One region of the Streptacidiphilus sp. MAP5-3 genome, then DNA from elsewhere that is predicted to be linked to it. Evidence: riboswitches for the same ligand, from Rfam matches in the RefSeq annotation. Region 1 holds a riboswitch; each other region holds the start of a gene.
What was found. Region 1 has a riboswitch for thiamine pyrophosphate ahead of thiO (glycine oxidase ThiO). Riboswitches for the same ligand answer to the same signal wherever they lie in the genome.
Positions count from the first base shown of each region.

Region 2: it holds a riboswitch for thiamine pyrophosphate, as region 1 does, so the genes downstream of both, ABH928_RS12165 (cytosine permease) here and thiO (glycine oxidase ThiO) in region 1, are expected to answer to the same signal.
Region 3: it holds a riboswitch for thiamine pyrophosphate, as region 1 does, so the genes downstream of both, thiC (phosphomethylpyrimidine synthase ThiC) here and thiO (glycine oxidase ThiO) in region 1, are expected to answer to the same signal.

Region 1 covers NZ_JBGCCL010000005.1:174,780-182,350, reverse strand. Annotated here, with positions in the region: gene pknB (Stk1 family PASTA domain-containing Ser/Thr kinase) at 1-1,363, opposite strand, end outside; gene ABH928_RS10910 (thiazole synthase) at 1,476-2,270, opposite strand; gene thiS (sulfur carrier protein ThiS) at 2,278-2,508, opposite strand; gene thiO (glycine oxidase ThiO) at 2,505-3,710, opposite strand; TPP riboswitch at 3,705-3,816, opposite strand; gene ABH928_RS10895 (NAD(P)/FAD-dependent oxidoreductase) at 3,841-5,010, shown strand; gene ABH928_RS10890 (hypothetical protein) at 5,075-5,260, opposite strand; gene ABH928_RS10885 (enoyl-CoA hydratase family protein) at 5,452-6,282, shown strand; gene ABH928_RS10880 (bifunctional salicylyl-CoA 5-hydroxylase/oxidoreductase) at 6,361-7,571, shown strand, end outside.
Region 2 covers NZ_JBGCCL010000006.1:120,062-127,632, reverse strand. Annotated here, with positions in the region: tRNA gene ABH928_RS12175 (tRNA-Ser) at 1-17, opposite strand, end outside; gene ABH928_RS12170 (S1C family serine protease) at 84-1,631, opposite strand; TPP riboswitch at 1,976-2,104, shown strand; gene ABH928_RS12165 (cytosine permease) at 2,103-3,545, shown strand; gene ABH928_RS12160 (glycerophosphodiester phosphodiesterase) at 3,704-4,528, shown strand; gene ABH928_RS12155 (ATP-binding protein) at 4,780-5,301, shown strand; gene ABH928_RS12150 (DUF5926 family protein) at 5,595-6,566, shown strand; gene ABH928_RS12145 (bifunctional DNA primase/polymerase) at 6,826-7,527, opposite strand.
Region 3 covers NZ_JBGCCL010000006.1:46,007-53,577, forward strand. Annotated here, with positions in the region: gene ABH928_RS11860 (YibE/F family protein) at 1-959, opposite strand, end outside; TPP riboswitch at 1,040-1,177, shown strand; gene thiC (phosphomethylpyrimidine synthase ThiC) at 1,173-2,996, shown strand; gene ABH928_RS11870 (protease pro-enzyme activation domain-containing protein) at 3,361-6,396, shown strand; gene ABH928_RS11875 (N-acetylmuramoyl-L-alanine amidase) at 6,735-7,571, shown strand, end outside.

The DNA.
Region 1 (7,571 bases):
TGGAGACGTCCACGGTCACGTCGGAGTCCTTGCGGACGCGTGTGCCGGGGCCCGGATTCGTGCTGATCACCGTGCCCTTGGGGACGCTGCCGCTGAAGTCCTGGGTGAGCGAGACGGTGAAACCGTCGTGCTCCAGGGTCTGCACCGCCTGCGGCTGCGGCACCCGCAGCACGCTCGGCATCTGCGTGTAGAGGCCGCCGTTGAGCGCCCAGGTCAGCCCGGCCACCAGCAGCGCGAGGACCACGACCACGCCGGTGGGCAGCACCCAGCGCGGTCGGCGGACGCCCCGCTGACGGCGGGTCAGCGCCACTGGCGGCGGCTCGGGCCGTTCGCGGCGCGGCATCACCAGGTCGGCCGGGAGCTGCTGCAGCATCGCCGGGTCCATGACCGAGGTCCGCTCGACCGGCGGCGGGAGCAGCGTGCTGGCCGACCCGGGCCCCGATGCCGAGGGCCCCGACGCCGACGGTCGCGTTGCGGCAAGAGGCTCGGCGTCCAGCTGATCGGCCGTCATCTCACGGCGCACCCGCTGGAGTTCGGCCAGCAGCTCGACCGCGTCGGCGGGCCGACCGGACGCGTCGCGCGCGGTCGCCGCCTGCGTTATGGCGTCGAGCTGCGGCGCGAGGCCGGGGACCAGCTCGGACGGCGGCGGCACGTCGACGCTCAGGTGCTGGAAGATCACCTGCATCGGGCTCTCGCCGGTGTGCGGCTTGGAGCCGGTCAGCATCTCGTAGAGCATCACGCCGCAGGCGTAGACGTCGGTGCGCGGGTCGGCAGCGCCGCGCTCGATCTGCTCGGGCGCGAGGTAGGAGACGGTGCCCATCACCTGCTGGGTGGTGGCCGCGGTCTGGCCGTTGACGGCCCGGACCAGGCCGAAGTCGGCGACCTTGACCCGGCCGTCCTCGGTCAGCAGCACGTTCTCCGGCTTGACGTCGCGGTGCACCAGACCGGCCCGGTGCGCGGCGCCGAGCGCGGCCAGCACGGGCTCCAGGATGTCCAGCGTGGTGCGCGGGCTCAGCGCGCCGCGGTCCCGCAGCAGGTCGCGCAGGGTCCAGCCGGGCACGAACTCCATCGCCAGGAAGACCGCGGGCGGCATCGCCGTGTGGTCCTCGCCCTGGTCGTAGACGCCGACGACGTTCGGGTGGGAGAGCCGGGCGACGGCCTTGGCCTCGCGGATGAACCGCTGGACGAAGTCGGGGTCGGCGGCGAAACCCGGGTGCATCACCTTCAGGGCGACGACCCGGTCGAGCCTGGTGTCCACACCCCGGTAGACGGTGGCCATCCCGCCGACGGCGACGCGCTGCTCGACCCGGTACCGGCCGTCGAGCATGCGCCCGAGAAGGGGGTCCTGCAGCGTTGCGTCCATCCCACGGAGTGTACGGGGCAGGGGTGTGCCGCTCCGCACGGCCGAGCTCTCCGTCGCTGAAAAGTGAGAGTCCGAGGACACTACGGTGACGAACCGGTCCGGGGTGCTCGGGTCAGAACGCGGGAGCCTCTGGGTCGAAGGCGGCGCGGCCGTCCATCGGGGAGGACGCCTCGGCGTGGAACCGCTTCGGGATCCGTCCCGCCCGGTACGCCAATCGTCCGGATTCGACCGCTTTACGCATCGCCTCGGCCATCAGCGCGGGCTCCTGGGCCCGGGTCACCGCCGTTGCCAGCATCACAGCCGCGCAGCCCAGCTCCATGGCGAACGCCGCGTCCGACGCGGTGCCCGCGCCCGCGTCCAGGACCACCGGGACGCCCGCCTGCTCGACGATCAGCTGGAAGTTGTGCGGGTTGCGGATGCCCAGCCCCGAGCCGATCGGCGAACCCAGCGGCATGACGGCGGCGCAGCCGACATCCTCCAGCTTGCGGGCCAGCACCGGATCGTCGTTGGTGTAGGGGAGGACCACGAAGCCGTCGTCGACCAGGGTCTCGGCGGCGTCCAGCAGTTCGACCGGGTCGGGCAGCAGGGTGCGCTCGTCGGCGACCACTTCCAGTTTGATCCAGTTCGTCCCCAGCGCCTCGTGGGCCAGACGGGCGGTCAGCACCGCCTCCCCGGCGGTGAAGCAGCCGGCGGTGTTGGGCAGGACGTCGATGCCGCAGCGCTGCAGCACCTCCAGCACCGAGCCGCGCGCGGACGGGTTGATCCGGCGCATCGCCACGGTGGTCAGCTCGGTCCCGGAGACGCGCAGGGCGTTCTCCAGCACCTCCAGGCTGGGCGCGCCGCCGGTGCCCATGATCAGGCGGGACGAGAAGGAACGGTCGGCGATGGTGAGCAGGTCGTCAGCCATGACGGTGTCAGCCTCCCTGGACTGCGGTGAGGATCTCGACCCGGTCGGCGTCGGCCAGCGCCGTCGCGTCCCAGGCGCTGCGCGGCACCACGGCCTCGTTGACGGCGGCGGCCACGCCGCTCGGCGCGGCGCTGAGCTGGGCCACGACCTCCGCGAGCGACGTCCCGGACGCCACCTCGCGGGGCTCGCCGTTGACGGTGAGTCGGATCTGAGCAGGCACGCCAAGCGGGGCGGTCATCGGGAGGTCTCCAGCACGGGGCGGTGAGCGGCGAAGCGCTCGGGGGTGAAGGGCGCGGCCTCGGGCGGCAGGCTGCCGGTGGTCAGCAGCGTGGCGATCGCGTCGCCGGTGACCGGGGTCAGCAGCACGCCGTTGCGGTAGTGGCCGGTCGCCGCGATCAGGTCGGGCAGCGCGGTCGGGCCGAGCAGCGGGGCGTTGTCGGGGGTGCCGGGCCGCAGCCCGGCGTTGGTCTCGGCGAGCGGCAGCTCGGTGATGCCGGGCAGCAGTTCGCGGGCGTCGCGCAGCAGCTCGTGGACGCCGCCCGCGGTGACGGTGGTGTCGAAGCCCTGCTCCTCGCTGGTCGCGCCGAGGACGAGTTCGCCGTTCTCGCGCGGGACGACGTAGATGTGGCAGCCGCGGACCACGGCGCGGACGTTGCGAGAGAGGAACGGCATCGGCAGCGGGCCCTGGACGGTCTCCATCCGCAGCCGCAGCACCTGGCCCTTGACCGGCCGCACCGGCAGCCGTGCCTCCGGCGGCAGACCGGGCAGCTCGCCGGACCAGCTCCCGGCGGCCAGGACGGTCCGCCCGGCGGAGATCCGGGTGCCGTCCTCGGCGACCGCGCCGGCGGCGCGGTTGTCGGCCACGGTGAGCCTCGCCGCGCGGGACCGGTGCAGGGTGACGCCCGCGCGCTCGCAGGCGGCGACCAGCGCCGCGCCGAGGCGGCGGCCGTCGACCTGGTGGTCCTCGGCGACCAGCGTCCCGCCGCGCACGTCGGGGGCGAGCATCGGCTCCAGCCGGCGGCACTCGCGGCCGGTCAGCCACTCGGTGGCGAGGCCCAGCCGCTGCTGGAACGCGTGCACCTCGCGCAGCTCGGCGCGGTCGTCGGCGTCGAGGGCGACGGCCAGGGTGCCGCAGCGGCGGTAGCCGGTGTCGAGACCGCCGCTGGCCTCGGTCAGCTCGGCGACGAAGTCGGCGTAGCGGGTGTTGGACGCGATGCCGAGCCGGAGCAGCGGCTCCTCGCCGTACTGGAGCTCGGTCACCGGGGCCAGCATCCCCGCCGCGACCTGGTTCGCGCCGTGACCGGGATCGGGGTCCAGCACCGTGACGGAGAGGCCACGCTGCGCCGTCCGCCAGGCCACGGCCAGCCCGATGATGCCGCCGCCGACGACCAGGACGTCGGTGCTGCTGTCGGACGTTCGATCGACATGCTCGCGCGTCATTGTTCCTGCGCTCCCTTCGCCGGCATGACCCGGATCAGGTTCGGACGGTCGGAGGCGCCCCAGCCTCCCTCTCAGCCCGGTGCTCCGGGCTCCCGTGTCTACTTCACGCTTCACTCTATACAGTGGCGCAATGGCTGTAGTGATCGTCGGGGCCGGGATGGCCGGCGTGCAGACCGCGGTGGCCTTGCGCGCGCAGGGGTACACCGACCGGCTGACCCTGCTGGGGGCTGAACCGCACCCGCCGTACGACCGTCCACCGCTCTCCAAGGACGTGCTGCTGGGCAAGGTCGCCGACTCCCGCTTCGAGGTGGACTTCGCGGGCCTCGGCATCGACCTGGCGCTGAGCCGCCGCGCGCTCTCCCTGGACGCTGACGCGCACCTGCTGCGCACCGACACGGGCGACCTCTCCTACGACCGCCTGGTGCTGGCCACCGGCGCGGCCCCGATCTCACTCCCGGGACAGCCGGAGTCCGCCTTCCTGCTGCGCACCCAGGACGACGCGGTCGCGCTCAAGGCCGCGCTCCGGCCGGGCGCGCGGGTGGCCGTCGTCGGCGCGGGCTGGATCGGCGCGGAGGCGGCGACCGTCGCCCGGCAGTTGGGCTGCGAGGTCACCGTCGTCGAGGCCGCGCCCTCCCCGCTGGCCGGCGCACTGCCGACCGAGCTGGGGGAGCGGACCCGCGCCTGGTACGCGGAGGCGGGCGTCCGCCTGCTGACCGGCGCCGCCGTGAGCGGCATCCTGCCGGGCGGACTCCACCTGACCGACGGCCAGGAGATCGAGGCCGACGCGGTCGTGGTCGGCATCGGTGCCCGACCGGAGACCGGCTGGCTGGACGGCTCCGGCGTGGCCCTGGACGACCGCGGCGCGGTCGCGGCGGACGAGCGGCTGCGGGCCGGTGGTGTGGCGGACGTCTTCGCTGTCGGCGACTGCGTCTCGTTCCCGTCCCGGCGCTACGGACGGCGGCTGACGGTCCATCACTGGGACAACGCCATGCAGGGCGCACGCGTGGTGGCCGCCAACGTGCTCGGCGGCGAAAGCCTGTACAACCCCGTGCCGTACTTCTGGTCCGAGCAGTTCGGGCGGATGGTGCAGGTTGCCGGCGTGTGGAGCGGCGGCGACGAACAGATCTCGCGCGGCGACGACACGGTGCTGTGGGTGCGCGACGGACGACTGGTCGCGGTCTTCGCGGTGGACCGCCCGCGCGATCTGGCGCAGGGCCGGAAGCTGATCGACGCGGGCGCGGTGCTCGATCTGGCCAGGGTGGCGGACCCGGCGGTACCGCTCAAGTCCGCCGTCGCCTGAGGCGCCGGGCGCCGGGCGCTGCGGGGGCGCGGGGAGCGCGGGCGGGATCAGACGGGAAGGCGGGTCAGACCACCCGGCGGTTGCCCGGCGCGGTGTCCTCGTCACCCAGCGGGCGACCGGCGAGCAATGCCAGCGGAGCCAGCGCCAGCGTCGGCAGCACGACGGCCAGCGCGGCGAGCGTCGTCGGCGAGGTGGTCCACTCCAGGACGCAGACGCCTGCCAGGACCACGGCGATCAGCGCATAACGCATGCTCAGGGCTCCTCGAACTCCTTTGCGTGCACTTCCTTCGTGTGCACAGTCACCAGCAGTATGCCCGACCCGTCCACGCGGGCCGCGGCGGGCCGCGCGGACGGGGTGTTCCCCGTGGCCGCCGGGTGGTCATATCGTGTTCGTGACGACCGTCGCACAGCAGCGATTCACCTCACGGGGAGGCCACCCAGATGAGCCCGTTCCGAGGATCCGTCCCGTTCACCGAGGAGTGGCGCCACTTCCGGCTCAGCCGCGACGAGTCGGGCATGCTCACCGTCACCCTCGACCGCCCGGACAAGCTCAACGCGCTGACCTTCGAGTCCTACGCGGACCTGCGTGACCTGCTGGCCGAGATCCCGCAGCGCGGCGACACCCGGGCGATCCTGCTGCGCGGCGAGGGCCGCGCGTTCTGCTCCGGCGGTGACGTCAACGAGATCATCGGCGCGACCCTGGCGATGCGGCCCGACGAGCTGCTCGACTTCACCCGGATGACCGGCCAGGTGGTCCGCGCCATGCGCGAGTGCCCGGTGCCGATCGTCGCCGCCGTCCACGGGATCGCCGCAGGCGCGGGCTCGGTACTGGCGCTGGCCGCCGACTTCCGGGTGGTGGCCAGGTCCGCCCGGTTCGCCTTCCTCTTCACCAAGGTCGGCCTGGCGGGCGCGGACATGGGCGCGGCCTACCTGCTGCCCCGGCTGGTCGGCCTCGGCCACGCCACCAAGCTGCTGATGCTCGGCGACACCATCGACTCCGCCACCGCCGACCGGTACGGCCTGGTCAGCGAGCTGGTCGACGACGAGGAGCTGGACGCCGCCGCAGGTGCCCTGGCCCGACGCCTGGCCGAGGGCCCCGCCTTCGCGCTGGCGCAGACCAAGGCGCTGCTCACCCAGGAGCTCGACATGAGCCTGGCCGCCTCCGTCGAGCTGGAGGCGATGACCCAGGCGCTGCTGATGAAGAGCGCGGACTACGCCGAGTTCCACGCCGCGTTCACCGGCAAGCGCCCGCCCAAGTGGCAGGGACGTTGACGCGGGGCCGCTGACAGCGCATAGCGTTCTCGTTACGATGGACAAAAGAGCAGTACAAGCAGGAGCAGGGAGGCGGCCGTGCGGATCGCGGTGATCGGGGGCGGGCCCGGTGGGCTCTACTTCGCGTCGTTGGTCAAGCAGCAGGACCCGGCGCACGAGGTGACCGTCTGGGAGCGCAACGCCCCCGGCGACACCTTCGGCTTCGGCGTCGTCCTGTCCGACGAGACCCTCGGCGGCATCGAGGACGCCGACCCGGCGCTCTACGCCGACCTGGCGTCGGGCTTCGCCCGCTGGGACGACATCGACGTCCACCTGCCCAGCGGCCAGGTGGTCACCTCCGGCGGGCACGGCTTCGCCGCGACCAGCCGTCGCCGCCTGCTCGACGTGCTCCAGCAGCGCTGCCGCGACCTCGGCGTCGACCTGCGCTTCCGCACCGAGGCCCCGCCCGCCGCCGACCTCGCCCGCAGCCACGACCTGGTCGTCGCGGCCGACGGCGTCCGCTCCCGCACCAGGACGGCGGCCGAGGAGGTCTTCCGCCCCCGGCTGGACGCCCGGCACTGCCGGTACATCTGGCTCGGCACCGACCTGGTCTTCGACGCCTTCCAGTTCCAGGTGCTGCGCACCGAGCACGGCGTGATGCAGCTGCACGGCTATCCGTACTCGGACGAGGGCAGCACTGTCATCGTCGAGATGCGCGAGGACGTCTGGCGTCGGGCCGGGCTGGACACGCTGGACGAGCAGGAGTCCATCGCGGCCTGCGAGAAGCACTTCGCCGAGCTGCTCCAGGGCCACGCGCTGCGCGGCAACGACTCGCGCTGGATCGCCTTCACCACCGTCCGCAACGCAGTCTGGCACGACGGCAACACCGTGCTGCTCGGCGACGCCGCGCACACCGCGCACTTCTCCATCGGCTCCGGCACCAAGCTCGCCATGGAGGACGCCCTGGCGCTGGCCGCGAGCCTGCGCGACGGCGCGCGGGACGGCCGGTCGGTCCAGGAGGCGCTGGCCGCGTACGAGGCGGAGCGGCGACCGGTCGTCGCGTCCACCCAGCGTGCGGCGCAGGCCAGCCTGGAGTGGTTCGAGAACCTGGAGCAGTACCTGGACCAGCCCGACTGGCAGCTGGGTTTCAACCTGCTCACCCGCAGCCGCCGGATCACCTACGACAACCTCCGGCTCCGCGACCCCGGCTATGTCGCCTCGTTGGAGGCCGAGTTCGCCGAGGCGGGCACCCCGCCGATGTTCACCCCGTTCCGGCTGCGCGGGCTGTCGCTGCGCAACCGGGTCGTGGT
Region 2 (7,571 bases), on a different contig from region 1:
CGCTCGGGCAAGACTCCTGGTGTGGGCGATCTCCTCGTCCACGCCAGGGATCTTCTCACGACTTCGGGGCCGTGTGGCGATGATTACTGGTTGTCGCCGACCCGCTTGCCCAGGGTGACCGTGGTCGTGTGGGACTGGCCGTTGCGGGTGTAGACGACGTTGACCTTGTCGCCCGGGTGGTGGGCCCAGATCTCGCTGACGAGGGTCGGGCCGGAGTCGATCAGGACGCCGTCGAGCTGGGTGATCACGTCGCCCGGCTTCAGGCCGGCCTGGTCGGCCGGGCCTCCGGGGGTGACGGCCGGGGTGCCCTGGACCGGGGTGGAGGAGATCTTCGCGCCGTTGCCCTGGTAGCTGTCGTCGCGGAGGACGCCGAGGATCGGGTAGACCGGGATGCCCGTCTGGATCAGCTGGGAGGCGACCCACTTGGCCTGGTTGATCGGGATCGCGAAGCCCAGGCCGATGCTGCCGGACTGGCCGCCGCTCGTGCTCGAGCTGGTGGACTGGATCGCCGAGTCGATGCCGATGACCTGGCCTTCGGCGTTCATCAGCGGCCCGCCCGAGTTGCCCGGGTTGATCGACGCGTCCGTCTGCAGCGCGTTCATGTAGGACGTCTGCGAGGTGGACTGGTCGCCGGAGGCGACCGGGCGGTTCTTGGCGCTGACGATGCCCGAGGTGACCGTGCCGGAGAGCCCGAACGGCGCGCCGATGGCGATGGTGGTGTCGCCGACCTGGACCGCCTCGGAGTCACCGAGCGGGAGCGGGACCAGCTTTTCCTTGGGAACCGAGTCGAGCTTGATCACCGCGACGTCGTAACCCTGGGCGCGCCCCACGACGGACGCGTTGTAGCTCGACCCGTCGGCGAACTTCACCGTGAGCTTGCCGCCGCCGATCGAAGGGGCGACGACGTGGTTGTTGGTGAGGATGTGGCCCTGGGTGTCGAAGACGAAGCCGGTGCCCGTGCCGGACTCGGAGGAGCCGCTGGCCTCGATGGTGACCACGCTCGGCAGCGCCTTGGCCGCGATCGCGGCGATGGAGCCCGCCGGTCGACTGAGGCCGTTCGGGTTGCTGGCGGCGGTCACCGTGGTGCTGGAACCGGCGGTGTTGCGGCCCTCCAACCAGGAGCCGATACCGCCGCCGACCGCGCCCGCGACGATCGCCGTGGCGGCGAGCAGCGCGATGAACACGCCACGACGGCTCCCCGCCGACCTGGGCTTCTCGACGATCTGGCCCGCCCCGAAGGGACCGACCGGGGCGTCCGGGAGCGGCGGCATGGGCGCGGTCTGCCAGATCGGCGGCTGCTGCGGAGGCTGCGGCGGCCCGGAGGGAGCCTCGACCATCGGAGCAGGGGCAGAGACCGGCGCCGGTGCAACAGGAGGAGCGGGCGCCGGAGCGGGCGGCTCGACGAAGGGCGGGATCGGCGCGGCCGGTGCCGCAGGCTCGGCCGGAGCCGTCGGCGGCTGGTCCGCGACCGGCAGGCGCGCCGGGGGTGCGGGGAAGCCGGCGAGGTCGGGGTCGGCCGGGGGCGCGACCGGGGTACTCGCGGGCGCCTGCTCCGCCGGACGATCCGCCGGAGTCGCATCGGGGGCGGGGCGTTCCGACCCGTCGGGCCCACCCTCGTGCTCGGTGCTCACGAATCGACCTCCTTGATACCGGACCAACGGGCCCTAGCATTCCGCAGACGCTGTCGGGGCATCGTAAGTCCCAGCCGTGCGCGTGGCACCCCGGCCGCACTCCGGCCACCGCCGTGTTCCCGGGCTGTTCCCGCCCTGTTCCGCCCCGATCCGCCGTGATCCACCCGGATCCGCCCGGATCCAGCAGGGCCCAAAACCGGCTGCGGAGAGGCCCGACCAGCGTCCCCACCGGACGCCCAGCCCCTGGACAGGCCTTGGACGGTCACCGTACAAGCCGTACCATGCCTCGAAAACACGTACCAGCGCGCGGCGACGCGTGCTGAACCTGCACCATATTCATACGTATTCATATGCGCGGGAGCTTGGACCTCACTCCAGGCTGAGAGGGCAGCAGGCCGCAGGACGCGGCAGGGCAGCCGACCGCCTGAACCTGACCGGGTAATGCCGGCGTAGGGAGCTCTGCAGACGGCCATGTCCGCAACCCTTCAGCACGACCCCGACCACCTGGGCGCGGCGTCCGCACACGCGGCCGAGGCTCCGCTCGTCCTCGACACCGCGCCGCCGCGCACCCTCGGCTTCCGCGAGCAGGGCGCGCTCTGGGCCAACCTCGGCGTCAGCCTGATCGGCTTCTCCAGCGCCGCGACGGTGATGGTCAACTCCAGCAACAAGAACCTGGCGCTGGCCGCCTCGTTCACGGCGATCGTGGTCGGCACGGTCATCGGCACGCTGATGCTCGCGCTGGCGGCGATCATCGGCACGCGGACCGGCGCGCCCGCCATGGCCGTGCTGCGCGGGCTCTTCGGCACGAAGCTCTCCTACGTGCCGACGGTGCTCAACATCATCCAGTGCGTCGGCTGGGGCGTCTACGAGCTGACCGTGATCACCCAGGGCGCGCAGGCGCTCTACGGCGGCATTCCGCGCTGGGTCTACGTGCTGGCGGCCGGGGCGCTGACGACGGCGATGACGATCCGACCGCTGGGCTCGATCGCAGTGCTGCGCCGCTACGTCGCGATCGCGGTCGGCGTGTCGATGCTCTTCTTCACCATCCAGCTGGTCCGCCACGGCGTGCACAACCCCGGTGGGAGCAACTGGAACGGCTTCCTCTCCGCGACCGACTACGTGATCGCGGTCTCGATCTCCTTCGTGCCGCTGGCCGCCGACTACACCCGGCACTCGCGGACCGTGAAGGGCTCGTTCTGGGGCACCTTCACCGGCTACACCGTCGCGCAGATCTGGTGCTACATCGTCGGCGCGATCGCGCTGACCCAGGTCGGCGGCGACCCGAACAAGATCTTCTCCACCTTCACCGGGCTGACCGCCGGGTGGATCTTCTTCCTGGTGCTGGTGCTGCGCGAGGCCGACCAGTCCTTCGCGAACGTCTACTCGACCGCGATGTCGCTGCACAACCTCTTCCCGAGGGTGGACCGGCGCTGGCTGGCCGGCGGGATCGGCGTGCTGGTCACGGCGGTCGCGCTCAAGGTGACCACGCTCGGCGCGAACTACCAGACCTTCCTCGGTCTGATCGGCGCGGTCTTCGTTCCGCTGCTGGCGGTGCTGGCGGTCGACTTCTTCCTCGGCCGCGGCCGGGACGGCTGGGACATGTCCGAGCAGGCGCCGACGCGCTGGCTGGTGCTACTGCCGTGGGCGATCGGCTTCCTGCTGTACGAGCTGATCTCGCCGGCCGCGTTCCCCTGGTCGTGGTGGACCAACTTCTGGGCGGACGCGCAGGCGGACACCCACATCCATCCGACGTTCTGGACCTCGGCGTCGCTCTTCTCCTTCCTCGCGGCGGGCGCGGTGACCTTGGCGCTGACCCCGGTGCTGCGGAAGCAGGCCGACGCGACGGGCCCCGCCGACGCGGAGCCGGGCCAGGCGGAGGACGGCCCGGCGGAGGACGCCGCGCAGGAGGCGTGACCCGGGAGGTGTGACGCGGGAGGCCTGACCGGGGAGGCCTGCCGCAAAAGGCGTCACGCGGGAGGCGTGACGCGGAGCCATGACATGGGAGGCGTGACACGGTTGGGGACGGCGACCGCGTTCACCTGCGGTACACGCACGCCGCCTATCGTGGGGACGTGCACCCCCAGCCAGGCCCGACCGTGTCCGTCCCCTACCGGTCCACCACCCGCGTCATCGCCCACCGCGGCGCTTCCGGCACCTACGCCGAGCACACGCTCGCCGCGTACAAGCTGGCGATCGAGCAGGGCGCGGACGGACTGGAGTGCGACGTCCGGCTGACCGCCGACGGTCACCTCGTCTGCGTCCACGACCGCACGGTCAACCGGACCTCGAACGGACGTGGCGTCGTCTCCACGCTCGAACTCGCTCAGCTCTCCGAACTCGACTTCGGCGGCTGGAAGGCGGGCGACATCGAGGAGACCGACTGGACCTCGGCCGACCACACGTCGGTGCTCACCTTGGAGCGCCTGCTCGAACTCCACGCCGACGCCGGCCGTCACATCGAGCTGGCGATCGAGACCAAGCACCCCACCCGCTACGCCGGGCTGGTCGAGAAGCGGCTGATGGAGCTGCTGGGCCGGTTCGGCCTCGTCCCCTCCAAGGGCGAAGGCCCCTCCCCGGTACGGGTGATGAGCTTCTCGCAGCTCTCACTGCGGCGGATCCGCCAGATGGCGCCGGAACTGCCGACGGTCTTCCTGATGGAGCGGGTGCTGCCGTGGCTCCGCGACGGTTCGCTGCCGCACGGCGCGCGGATCGCCGGTCCCGGTATCGACGTGATCCGCGCCAACCCCGGCTACGTGGCGGCCCTGCACCGTGCCGGACAGCGGGTCCATGTCTGGACGGTGGACGAGCCGGAGGACGTCGAGCTCTGCCTGCGGCTGGGCGTCGAGGCGATCATCACCAACCATCCGCGGCGGGTGTTGGACCAACTCGGGAGATAGGACCCATACCGGCCGATGGATGCACAGGATGCTCCGGAATGGCTGGAAATTCCTCTGGGTCGTGGCTGGAATGCCATTCCGAACCCGTAGTCGAATGCGTAGCGTCACTATTCGGTGACGCGCTGTGAAATGCGCTGTGCGCGCCCTCTTCGAGCCCCCGGAAAGCCCGCCAAGGTGCGCAGTTTTCCGTTTTCGACTTGCCCTTACCGGGCATTCACACCCTGGCGCAAGACGAAGGAGGAGGTCCGGGGGTGGCCGTGGTGGTGGCGCATGAGGTGCCGACTTCTTCGTCGACCATGGCAGTGCCACATGGTCCGGAGAGCGTACGGACGGCACGTCGTAGGTTGCGCGAGGATCTCGGTGAGCACCTGGTGCCCGAGGGCGTGATAGACGACGCGGTACTGATCCTCTCGGAGTTGCTCAGCAACGCGTGCAGGCACGCGAGACCGCTGGAGCGGGAACGCGGGCTCGCGGCGGGGCTCATGGGGACGCTGGCGGAGGAGCAGGAAGAGGTCCTGGTCGGCTGGGAACTGCACAGCGACGGGCTGCTGACCGTCGAGGTGACGGACGGCGGCGGACCCACCCGCCCGCGGCGGTCGGCCCCGTCCCTGACCGCACGGGGTGGACGCGGCCTGGGGATTGTCGGCCAACTCGCCTCGGAGTGGGGCGTCCGCGACGCGCCCGGCGAGGTGACGGTGTGGGCGGTGTTGCGCGTCCGCGCACGCCACGCACGCAGGGACGCGGAGGCGGAGACCGCGGCGGCCGCGAGCTGAATCAATCTTGGCACACGGGGAAGTTGCACCATCAGGGGCGCGGGGAACTGCGCGAGAAACCACGGATGAGCGGATGGCCCTGAACGTTCGGGGCTCCACCTGCGTGGGTCGCGCAGTTCCTCGCGCCCCTGAGGTGATTGCAACTACCTGCGGCAGCGAACATCCAGGCAGTCGCGCCCACGCGGCGAAGCCGCAGGGTGCCGCAGCGGCAGACGGACAACGGGCCCACCGTCAGACCCGTACGCTCTCCCGGAGGGAATCAGTTCCGTTCCGTTCCACCGGGAGTACGCACCATGGCCAAGAAGAAGGCCCCGCTCACCAGCACCCCCGTCACCGACGGGCCCGTGCCCGTTGTCGGCGCGCGCGAGGCGTGCCCCTGTGGGTCGGGGCGGCGGTACAAGGCGTGCCACGGGCGTGCCGCCGCGCATGCCGTCGCGGAGCTGGTGCAGCGGCCGTTCGAGGGGCTGCCCGGGGAGGGCGACTGGGTCGCCCTGCGCGAGCTGGTCCCGGCCGCGACCGCGCCGCTGACGGTGACCGCCGAGACGCTGGCGACGGCCGAGGGTGACGTTCCGTCAGTGACGCTGGTGACCGTGCTCCCGATGGCCTGGCCGGCCATGCGTCGGCAGGACGGCAGCATCATGCTCGGGCTCCAGACCCAGACCTCCTCCGGCGATCTGAGCCGAGACCTCGCGGACGCGCTGGTGCAGGCGCTCGCCGCCGAGCCGGGCAGCCCCGTGCCGCCGCGGCGTCCCGCGCCGGAGGGGCCGCGTCTGCAGCAACTGCTGGACCTGGAAGCGCCGTTCGAGCCGACCGTGCACACCGGCTTCGAGTACTGGCTGGAGGACGCCTCGGCCGCGACCGGTGAGGTCGCCGCCTCGCTGGAGCAGGCCAACGCCGCCGTCATCCCGACCGAGAAGCTGGAGTCGGTGCCGCAGGCGTACTGGTGCGCCGCGCCGGACCGGAACCACCTGCGCTGGGTGATGCCGCACGAGGAGGAGGCGCTGCTGGACGCGCTGGCCCGCCTGGCCGCCTCGGGCGAGGCCTCGCTGGGCGAGGGGACCAAGCTGGTCGGCTCGTTCCGGGCGCACGGTCTGGTCGTGCCGGTCTGGGACCTGCCGCAGTCGATGACCCCAGCGGACTGCGAGAAGCCGGCCGCCGCGTTCGCCGAGCGGCTGGCCGCCACGCTGGAGCGCGGGGGCGCGCTCAGCGCGGAGGAGCGGAAGGCGCGCGCCGGTCTGGTGAACCGCCAGGTCACCCTCAGCTGAATTCCCGTCACCTATCGCTACCCGATATCGGGACCGGGGCGGACTGACCGTCAGTCCGCCCCGGAATACCGTGATCTGCGTCACATACCTTGGTCGAAACCCGGAAATTCCGGGGAAAGACTTCGCTCCAGGGAATTTGCTTGCGGCCCGGAATTTGTTACGGTTTAAACAGCCCGGTCGCTGGTGCATCCCCCGTCGCCAGCGGCCGGGCCTTTGCCTGCTACCGGCAGGGTTGGCAACACCACCCGCCTGGGAGCTTTCACGGCGCCAGGGTCGCGCCGTCCGGCGTGGCGACGCTCGCCGCGACCAGGGCCTCCACCAGATCACTCACCGACGGCAGCCATGGCTGCTCCCGCGTCGAGAGCGGACGCCGGACCCAGCGCATCGCGCCCGCGCCGGTCCGCGAGGGCGGCAGTACGACGTAGCCGCCGGGGCCGTGGTAGCGCAGGCTGGTCGGCACCCACTCCTGGGCCACCAGCAGTTCGCCCAGCTCCGGGAACGAGTAGGGCGCGACGAGCAGCACGTAGCGGGTCGGCGTGGCGATCACCGGACCGATCGGCACGCGCAGCGCGTCGAAGTAGTCGAGCACCCGCGCACCCGCCTCCGCGGGCAGGCTCAGCGCGCAGACCTGGCCGCCCGTCGCCACCAGCACCGGCGCCTCGGGACGGCGGGACCACCACCAGCGGATCATCCGGTCGTCCGTCGTGGCCGCGAGCAGCTTCGGCTCGTGGGGATGGGCGCCGGGAACCTGGCAGTCCGGCCGAGGGCAGCGACAGCCGCCCCCCGGGGCCGCGCCGACGCCCGGCAGCACCGGCCACCCCCAACCCCTGGCCGCCGTTCTTGCCGCGCCGAGAAACCGGCCCCTGGTCCGCAGCCGCCCGGCCCTGCGCCCAGCCCTGTATACGGCCCTACCGACGGCTCTGCCGACGGCCTTACCGACGAGTGTTGACACCCCGCGCATGAGCACTCGTTCCTTTCCGTGACGGTCAAGGATCGGTAGGTGAC
Region 3 (7,571 bases), on a different contig from region 1:
AGTTCCCAGACCGAGCTGGCCTGGGTGACCGTCACGTCGTTGAGCACGCCGAGCGAGCCGATCACGACACCGGCCAGGAGCAGGCCCGGCAGCTGGATGCCAGGGAAGAGAGAGTGAACGAAGGCGGTCTCGTCCGAGGTGTTGCCGGTGAGCCGGGTCAGCCCGATGAACAGCTCGCCGAGCCCGCCGATCAACGCGAGCGAGACGACCGTCCCCAGCACGGCCACCGAGGTCCGGGCGGAGACGCCGTGGCAGAGGTAGAGCGCCAGCAGCATGATCAGCCCGCCCCCGACAACCGCCACGGCCAGCGGGTTCTCGCCGCCCAGGATCGCCGGGAGGACGAAGAGGGCCAGCACCAGGAAGCTGATCGCCAGCGCGCCGAGCGAGGCGAGCCCGCGCAGCCGGCCGACCAGGACGACGGCGACGGCGAAGAGCGCGGCCAGCAGGGCGACGGGCGCGCTGCGGTCGGCGTCCTCGACGGTGTACTGGAGCGAGGCCGGGGCAGAAGGCGAGTAGTCCATCATGACCTGCTCGCCCGTGACGTAGACGGCGGTCTGGTCGGGCGTCAGGTTCTGGCCGACCGAGCGGCCCGCGTCCTTGCCGCTGGTCAGGCGGACGGTGATGGCGGTGCAGTTGCCGACGGCTCCGGAACCGGGGGTGGCGGCAGCACCGCAGGAGACGGTGCGGGTGGCTGTCACCGTGCCGGTGACCGTCAGTTGGTCGAAGCCGACACCGGTCACCGCGTGCGGCGGGATCGGTGCGGGCCAGAGGAACCACAGCCCGCACAGCACCGCCAGCGCGAACGGCACCAGTACAGCCGCCAGCAGCACGCGCAGCCGCGCGGACGCGGGGCTGGCCGGACCGTGGTCGTGCGAGTGGCCGTGGCTGCCCGCGTGGTCGTCCCCGCGCGGGTGTTGGTGCTCGTGCGCGTGGGATCGGGAGAGGTGCGGCGCTGCCACTTCGCGAAGCTATCGCGGTGACCGGTCCTCGGACGCGCCCTCGCCAAAGACGACACCCGTCGATACTGTGTGCCCATCTCATCTGTAGACGCGGGAGCTCGGAGCACCGGGCTGAGAGGGCGCTGACCGCCGTCCCGACATGGGGACGTCGAATGCTTGCGCCGACCGCAGGAACCTGACCGGGTAATGCCGGCGTAGGGAGTAGTGGGTCTGATGACCACGCACGACGACGCACAGCAGCAGTCTGTCTCCGAGCAGGCCGTCACGGCCTCCAGCACGGCGGGCGGTTACCCGACGCCGGCCTGGCGCAAGGCGTACCACCAGGGCACCCGCCCCGATCTGCGCGTCCCGTTCCGCGAGGTGCTGTTGAGCAACGGCGCGACCGTGCCGCTGTACGACACCTCCGGTCCGTACACCGATCCCGCCTACGAGCCGGACGTCCGACGCGGCCTGCCGCCGCTGCGCGACGCCTGGATCAGCCAGCGCGGGGACGTCGACGAGTACCACGGCCGTGAGTCGCGTCCCGAGGACGACGGCCTTAAGCACACCTCGCCGCGCGGTGGGGCAGGGCTGGCCAACCTCGACGCGGTCTTCCCCGGCCGTCCCCGCCGTCCTCGGCGCGGGCGGGACGGCGCCGCGGTGACCCAACTCGCGTACGCGCGACGGGGGATCATCACCGAGGAGATGGAGTTCGCGGCGCTGCGCGAGGGCATGTCGCCCGAGACCGTCCGCGAGGAGCTCGCGGCGGGCCGCGCGGTGCTGCCGGCCAACGTCAACCACCCGGAGTCGGAGCCGATGCTGATCGGCTCGAAGTTCCTGGTGAAGATCAACGCCAATATCGGCAACTCGGCGGTCACCTCCTCGATTGAGGAGGAGGTCGAGAAGATGTCCTGGGCCACCCGCTGGGGTGCGGACACCGTGATGGACCTCTCCACCGGACGCAACATCCACACCACCCGTGAGTGGATCCTGCGCAACTCGCCCGTCCCGATCGGCACGGTGCCGCTCTACCAGGCGCTGGAGAAGGTCGACGGCAAGGCCGAGGAGCTGAGCTGGGACGTCTACCGCGACACCGTGATCGAGCAGTGCGAGCAGGGCGTCGACTACATGACCGTCCACGCGGGAGTGCTGCTGCGCTACGTGCCGATGACGGCCCGGCGCAAGACTGGCATCGTCTCGCGCGGCGGCTCGATCATGGCGGCGTGGTGTCTGGCGCACCACCAGGAGAACTTCCTCTACACGCACTTCGACGAGCTGTGCGAGATCCTGCGCGCCTACGACGTCACCTACTCGCTGGGTGACGGGCTGCGTCCGGGCTCCATCGCGGACGCCAACGACGAGGCGCAGTTCGCCGAGTTGCAGACGCTGGGCGAGCTCGGCCGGATCGCGCGCTCGCACGACGTCCAGGTGATGATCGAGGGCCCGGGCCACGTCCCGATGCACAAGATCAAGGAGAACATGGATCTCCAGAAGGAGATCTGCGACGAGGCGCCGTTCTACACCCTCGGCCCGCTGACCACGGACGTCGCACCCGGCTACGACCACATCACCTCGGGCATCGGCGCGGCGATGATCGCCTGGTGGGGCACGGCGATGCTCTGCTACGTCACGCCCAAGGAGCACCTGGGCCTGCCCAACCGCGACGACGTCAAGACGGGCGTGATCACCTACAAGATCGCCGCCCACGCGGCCGACGTGGCCAAGGGCCACCCGTCCGCCCAGGCCTGGGACGACGCCCTGTCGGACGCCCGGTTCGAGTTCCGCTGGGAGGACCAGTTCAACCTGGCCCTCGACCCGGAGACGGCCCGTGAGTTCCATGACGAGACGCTCCCGGCCGAGCCGGCCAAGACGGCGCACTTCTGCTCCATGTGCGGGCCGAAGTTCTGTTCGATGAAGATCAGTCGCGCCGTCATGGACATGTACGGCGGTGACGGCGCCGCAAACGGCGGCGACGACACGGTCGTGGCCGGGATGCGGGCCAAGTCCGAGGAGTTCAAGGCCCAGGGCGCGAAGGTGTACCTGCCGGTGGTCGACTGACCGTTACTTACGGGGACCGGCCTGTGCGCCTACGAAGGGCGTGCGGCCGGTCCGCGTCGTACTGGCCCAAGCGGACCCGGGTCTGTGAGATGTCAGTGCGGCCTGGTAGAAATTGGCGATCAGTGCGCAGATATTCGATTGATTGATCGCGCACTGCACGACATTTGGGACTTTTCGTCAATTCTGCCTGGGGGCTGACTTTCCGCTGCGCGGCCGACTGTGCCACGCGTGCGATTTTCTGGCGCCCTGTCAGTTGAAGGAGCACTGTATGGCCAGAAAGGTCGGCCGTGCCCGAATAACAACCGATTCGGTTGTCTCGGGGCAGAACGGTCGATTCGCGGGTTCCCGGGCACGCGTCGCAGGCGTGGCTGTGGTGACCGCCTTCGGCGTCGTCACCGCGCTTGCCGGGACCGCCGATGCCGCGACCGCGACCGCCGCCACCGCTGCCCAGAAGCAGCCCGCCCGGATCGGCGCGACCCCGCGGGTCCCCGCCGGAGCGGTGCGCACCGGCACCACCCCGTCGAGCAGCACGACGCTGCACCTGGCGGTCAACCTCCAGCCGCGCGACCCCGCCGCGCTGAGCGCGTTCGTGTCCGCGGTCTCGGACAAGAGCTCGCCGCTGTACCACCACTACCTCGGCACCGGTCAGTTCGCGCAGACCTTCGGCCCGACGCAGAGCACGATCGACAGCGTCGAGCAGGCCCTGCGCAGCCAGGGTCTGACGCCCGGCACGGTCACGCAGGACGGGCTCTCCATCCCCGTCACCACGTCGATCGCCACGGCTTCCAAGGCGCTGAGCACGAGCTTCACCAACGTGAAGCTGGCGGACGGCACCACGGCGTACCTGAACACCGCCGCGCCGGTTCTGCCGAGCGGCGTGGCCACGCAGGTGTCGAGCATCAGCGGTCTGACCGACGTCAGCGCCGTGACCAGCCACTACACCAAGCCGCGTCTGGTCGGCAGCGCGCCGACCTCCGGTTCCACCGGAGTGGCTTCGCACGCGGCCGCGGTCACCAGCCCCACCGTCTGCTCCGGTCTCACGACCAACCTGAACAACGGCGGCCTGTACGACACCAAGCAGTACTACAGCCCCAGTTCGCTGGCCTCGGCCTACGGACTGAACAAGAGCTTCACGGCGGGCTCCGGGGTCAAGGTCGGCGTCTTCGAGCTGGAGAACGTCAACACGTCGGACATCGCCGACTACCAGTCGTGCCTCGGCACCCACACGTCAGTCAGCTACGTCCCGGTGGACGGCGGCCCGACGGCGGCGGCGAACGCTGACAACAATGGTGACGGCGTCGAGTCCGCGCTCGACATCGACGACCTGATCGGCCTGGTGCCCGGCGCGTCGATCATCGACTACCAGGGTCCCGACGCCGTCAACGCGACGGACCAGAACGTCCTGGACGTGTACCAGAAGATGGTGACGGACGACCAGGTTAAGGTCATCTCGACCAGCTGGGGCGTCTGCGAGCCTGCGGTGATCAGCTCCGACCCGGGCTTCTTCGCCAGCTCGCACAACGTGTTCGCCGAGGCGGCGGCCCAGGGCCAGAGCGTCGTGGCGGCTGCCGGTGACGGTGGCTCGACCGACTGCTACCGCCAGTCGGGCGACTCCAACGCCCTGGCCGTCGACTACCCGGCGAGCGACCCGGACGTCACCGGCGTCGGTGGCACCTGGATGAACGGCTTGGGCTCCACGCTCAAGCAGGCCGTCTGGAACTACAACGGGACCGCCTACGCGGACGGCGCGGGCGGCGGCGGTGTCTCCGCCGAGTGGAACAGCGGCAGCAGCAGCGCCAACGGTTCCTTCCTCTACCAGAGCGGCTTCACCGGCCCCGGCTACAGCAACGCCTGCAATGCGGCGTCCGGTGAGACCTGCCGTCAGGTTCCGGACGTCTCGGCCCTGGCCGACCAGAGCTCCGGCTACCTGGTCTCCCTGGACCACAACGGCGGCAACGTTTGGGGCGTCGTCGGTGGCACCAGCGGTGCCGCGCCGACCTGGGCCGCCATGCTGGTGCAGGCCGACGCCTCGTCGGGCTGCCAGGCCAACGGTTCGGTGGGCCAGCTCAACCCGGTGGTCTACGCCGCCGCGCGGAGCAGCTACAGCTCGTCGTTCACCGACATCACCACCGGTAACAACGACTGGGCGGCCTCCGGTTACAAGGGCGGTCTCTACGCGGCCGGCGCCGGCTACGACCTGGCCTCCGGCCTCGGCACGCCGAAGTTCCCGGGCCTGCTCGGTCAGCTCTGCGGCACCAAGACCGGTACCGCGCACGGCGACTTCTTCCCGGTGACGCCGCAGCGCGTCCTGGACACCCGTGACGGCACCGGCGGCTTCAAGACGCCGCTCGGCGCCAACGCCACCGATGTCCTGCAGGTCGCGGGCGTCGCGGGCGTGCCGAACGACGGCTCGGTCACCGCGGTCATGCTGAGCGTCACCGCTGTCGGCCCGACCGCCAGCAGCTTCCTGAGCGTCTACGGCGACGGCACCGGCCACGGCAGCACCACGCTCGCCTACACGCCGGGTCAGATCGTGCCGAACTCGGTGGTCGTTCCGGTCAAGGACGGCAAGGTCGACTTCTACAACCACAGCGGCAGCGTCAACGTCGTTGCGGTCGTGTCGGGTTACTACGGCACGGCGACGACCGGCGGCAGCACCTTCGTCGGCATCTCGCCGGCTCACCTGCTGGACACCCGTAGCGGCACCGGCACCGGCGGCACGATCGCGCCGCTGGGCGCCAACGCGACCATCACCGTCCCGACCACCGGCCAGGCCGGGGTCCCGAACGACGGCACGGTCACGGCCGTGGCGCTGGACGTCACCGCGATCGCCGGTACTGCCAACAGCTTCATCGGCGTGTACCCGGGCACCTCGGGTCCGAGCACGGCGAGCAGCATCAGCTTCGCGCCCGGCCAGATCATCGCCAACTCGGTGATCGTCCCGGTCGGCACGGACGGCACCGTCAAGTTCTACAACCACTCCGGAAGCGTCAACGTGACCGCGGACGTGACGGGTTACTACACCACCGCGACCACGGGCTCCGGCTTCAGCGCGGTCGTCCCGTCGCACCTGCTGGACACCCGTAACGCTGCGAGCCCGGTCAAGGCTCTCGGCTCCGGCGGGACCCTGTCCTTCCCGGTGACCGGCGTCGGCGGCGTGGCGACCAACGCCAACGCCGTGGTGCTGAACGTGACCGCCATCGGCGGCACGGCCGGCAGCTACCTGAGCATCTACCCGGACTCGCTGGGCCACTCGGCGTCCACCAGCATCGATTTCTCGGCCGAGCAGACGATCTCCAGCCTGGTCATCGTTCCGGTGGTCGACGGCAAGATCGCCATCTACAACCACGCGGGTGCGGTCAACGTGGCAGCCGACGTTCTCGGCTACTACGCCCCGTGAGTCGTGGCCTGAGTAGCGCTCAATAGCGTCAACTCCTGTGCAGGGCCCCGTCGGTGACTTTCACCGGCGGGGCCCTGCCGCGTTCGGTCGGTGGTCCGAACGGATCAGTCAAGATGGCGTAACGCTTCCTCTCCCGAATCGGACGTATGCGTCAGATGCCGCGGCCCGTGAGAGCGGTGTTGCTAGCCTCACCGGATTGCGAACATGTGCCCCTTGCGTCTCCTGCCCCACGCAGGTGACGCACAGTGCGCGGCGCGTGGATCGCACCACGGCACAACCGGACCCACAGGGGTGGACAGGTGAGTGGTAGACGCGGCCGAAGACGGTCACGAAGATGGATGGGTGCCACCGGGGCGTTGATCGCCGCCGCACTGGTGGCCGGAGCAGTGGCCGAGGCGTCGACCGGGGGTGGGTCGACCGCGGCAGCAGCGACGCCCAGCCTGCCGGTGACTGCACTGCAGAGTGATTTCGCGGCGGCGGCAACGGAGTTCCACGTGCCGCAGCAGGTGTTGATGGCGCTCGGTTACGAGGAGTCCCTGTGGGACACCCACCAGGGCTCGCCCAGCACCACAGGGAACTACAACGTGATGGGTCTGACCAAGGTCGACCCGGCTGACCTCGCGACACCCACGGGCAACTCCGCCAGCCCGGAGAGCAACGGCGCGGGTGACGGCCACAAGCGGTCGGCCTCGCACGCCGCCGCGCCACGGGTGGCAGCAGCCGCGCTCGCGGTGAACACCAACTCCCCCGCGCTGCACACGCTGGACGCCGCGGCCAAGCTGATCGGTCAGCCGACGGGCGCGCTCAGGACGGACTCGGCGCAGAGCATCCGTGGCGGGGCGGCGCTGCTCGCCTCCTACGAGCAGAAGCTGACCGGCTCGCTCCCCGGCGATCCGGGCGGCTGGTACCCGGCGGTCGCCGAGTACGCGCACGCGGACGACGCGGCGACGGCGAAGCAGTTCGCGGACCGGGTGTTCCAGAGCGTCCGGACCGGCCTGCGGGCGACGACCGACGAGGGCCAGGTGGTCACGCTGACCGCCGACCCGCAGTTGGTGGTCACCGACAGCATGTCCAGCGGCACCCTCGCCGCCAAGGGCATCGCCCCCAAGGTCGAGGCGGCGGCCACGCTCGGCTCGACCGCCACGCCGTCGACGAGCACGACGACGAGCACGACG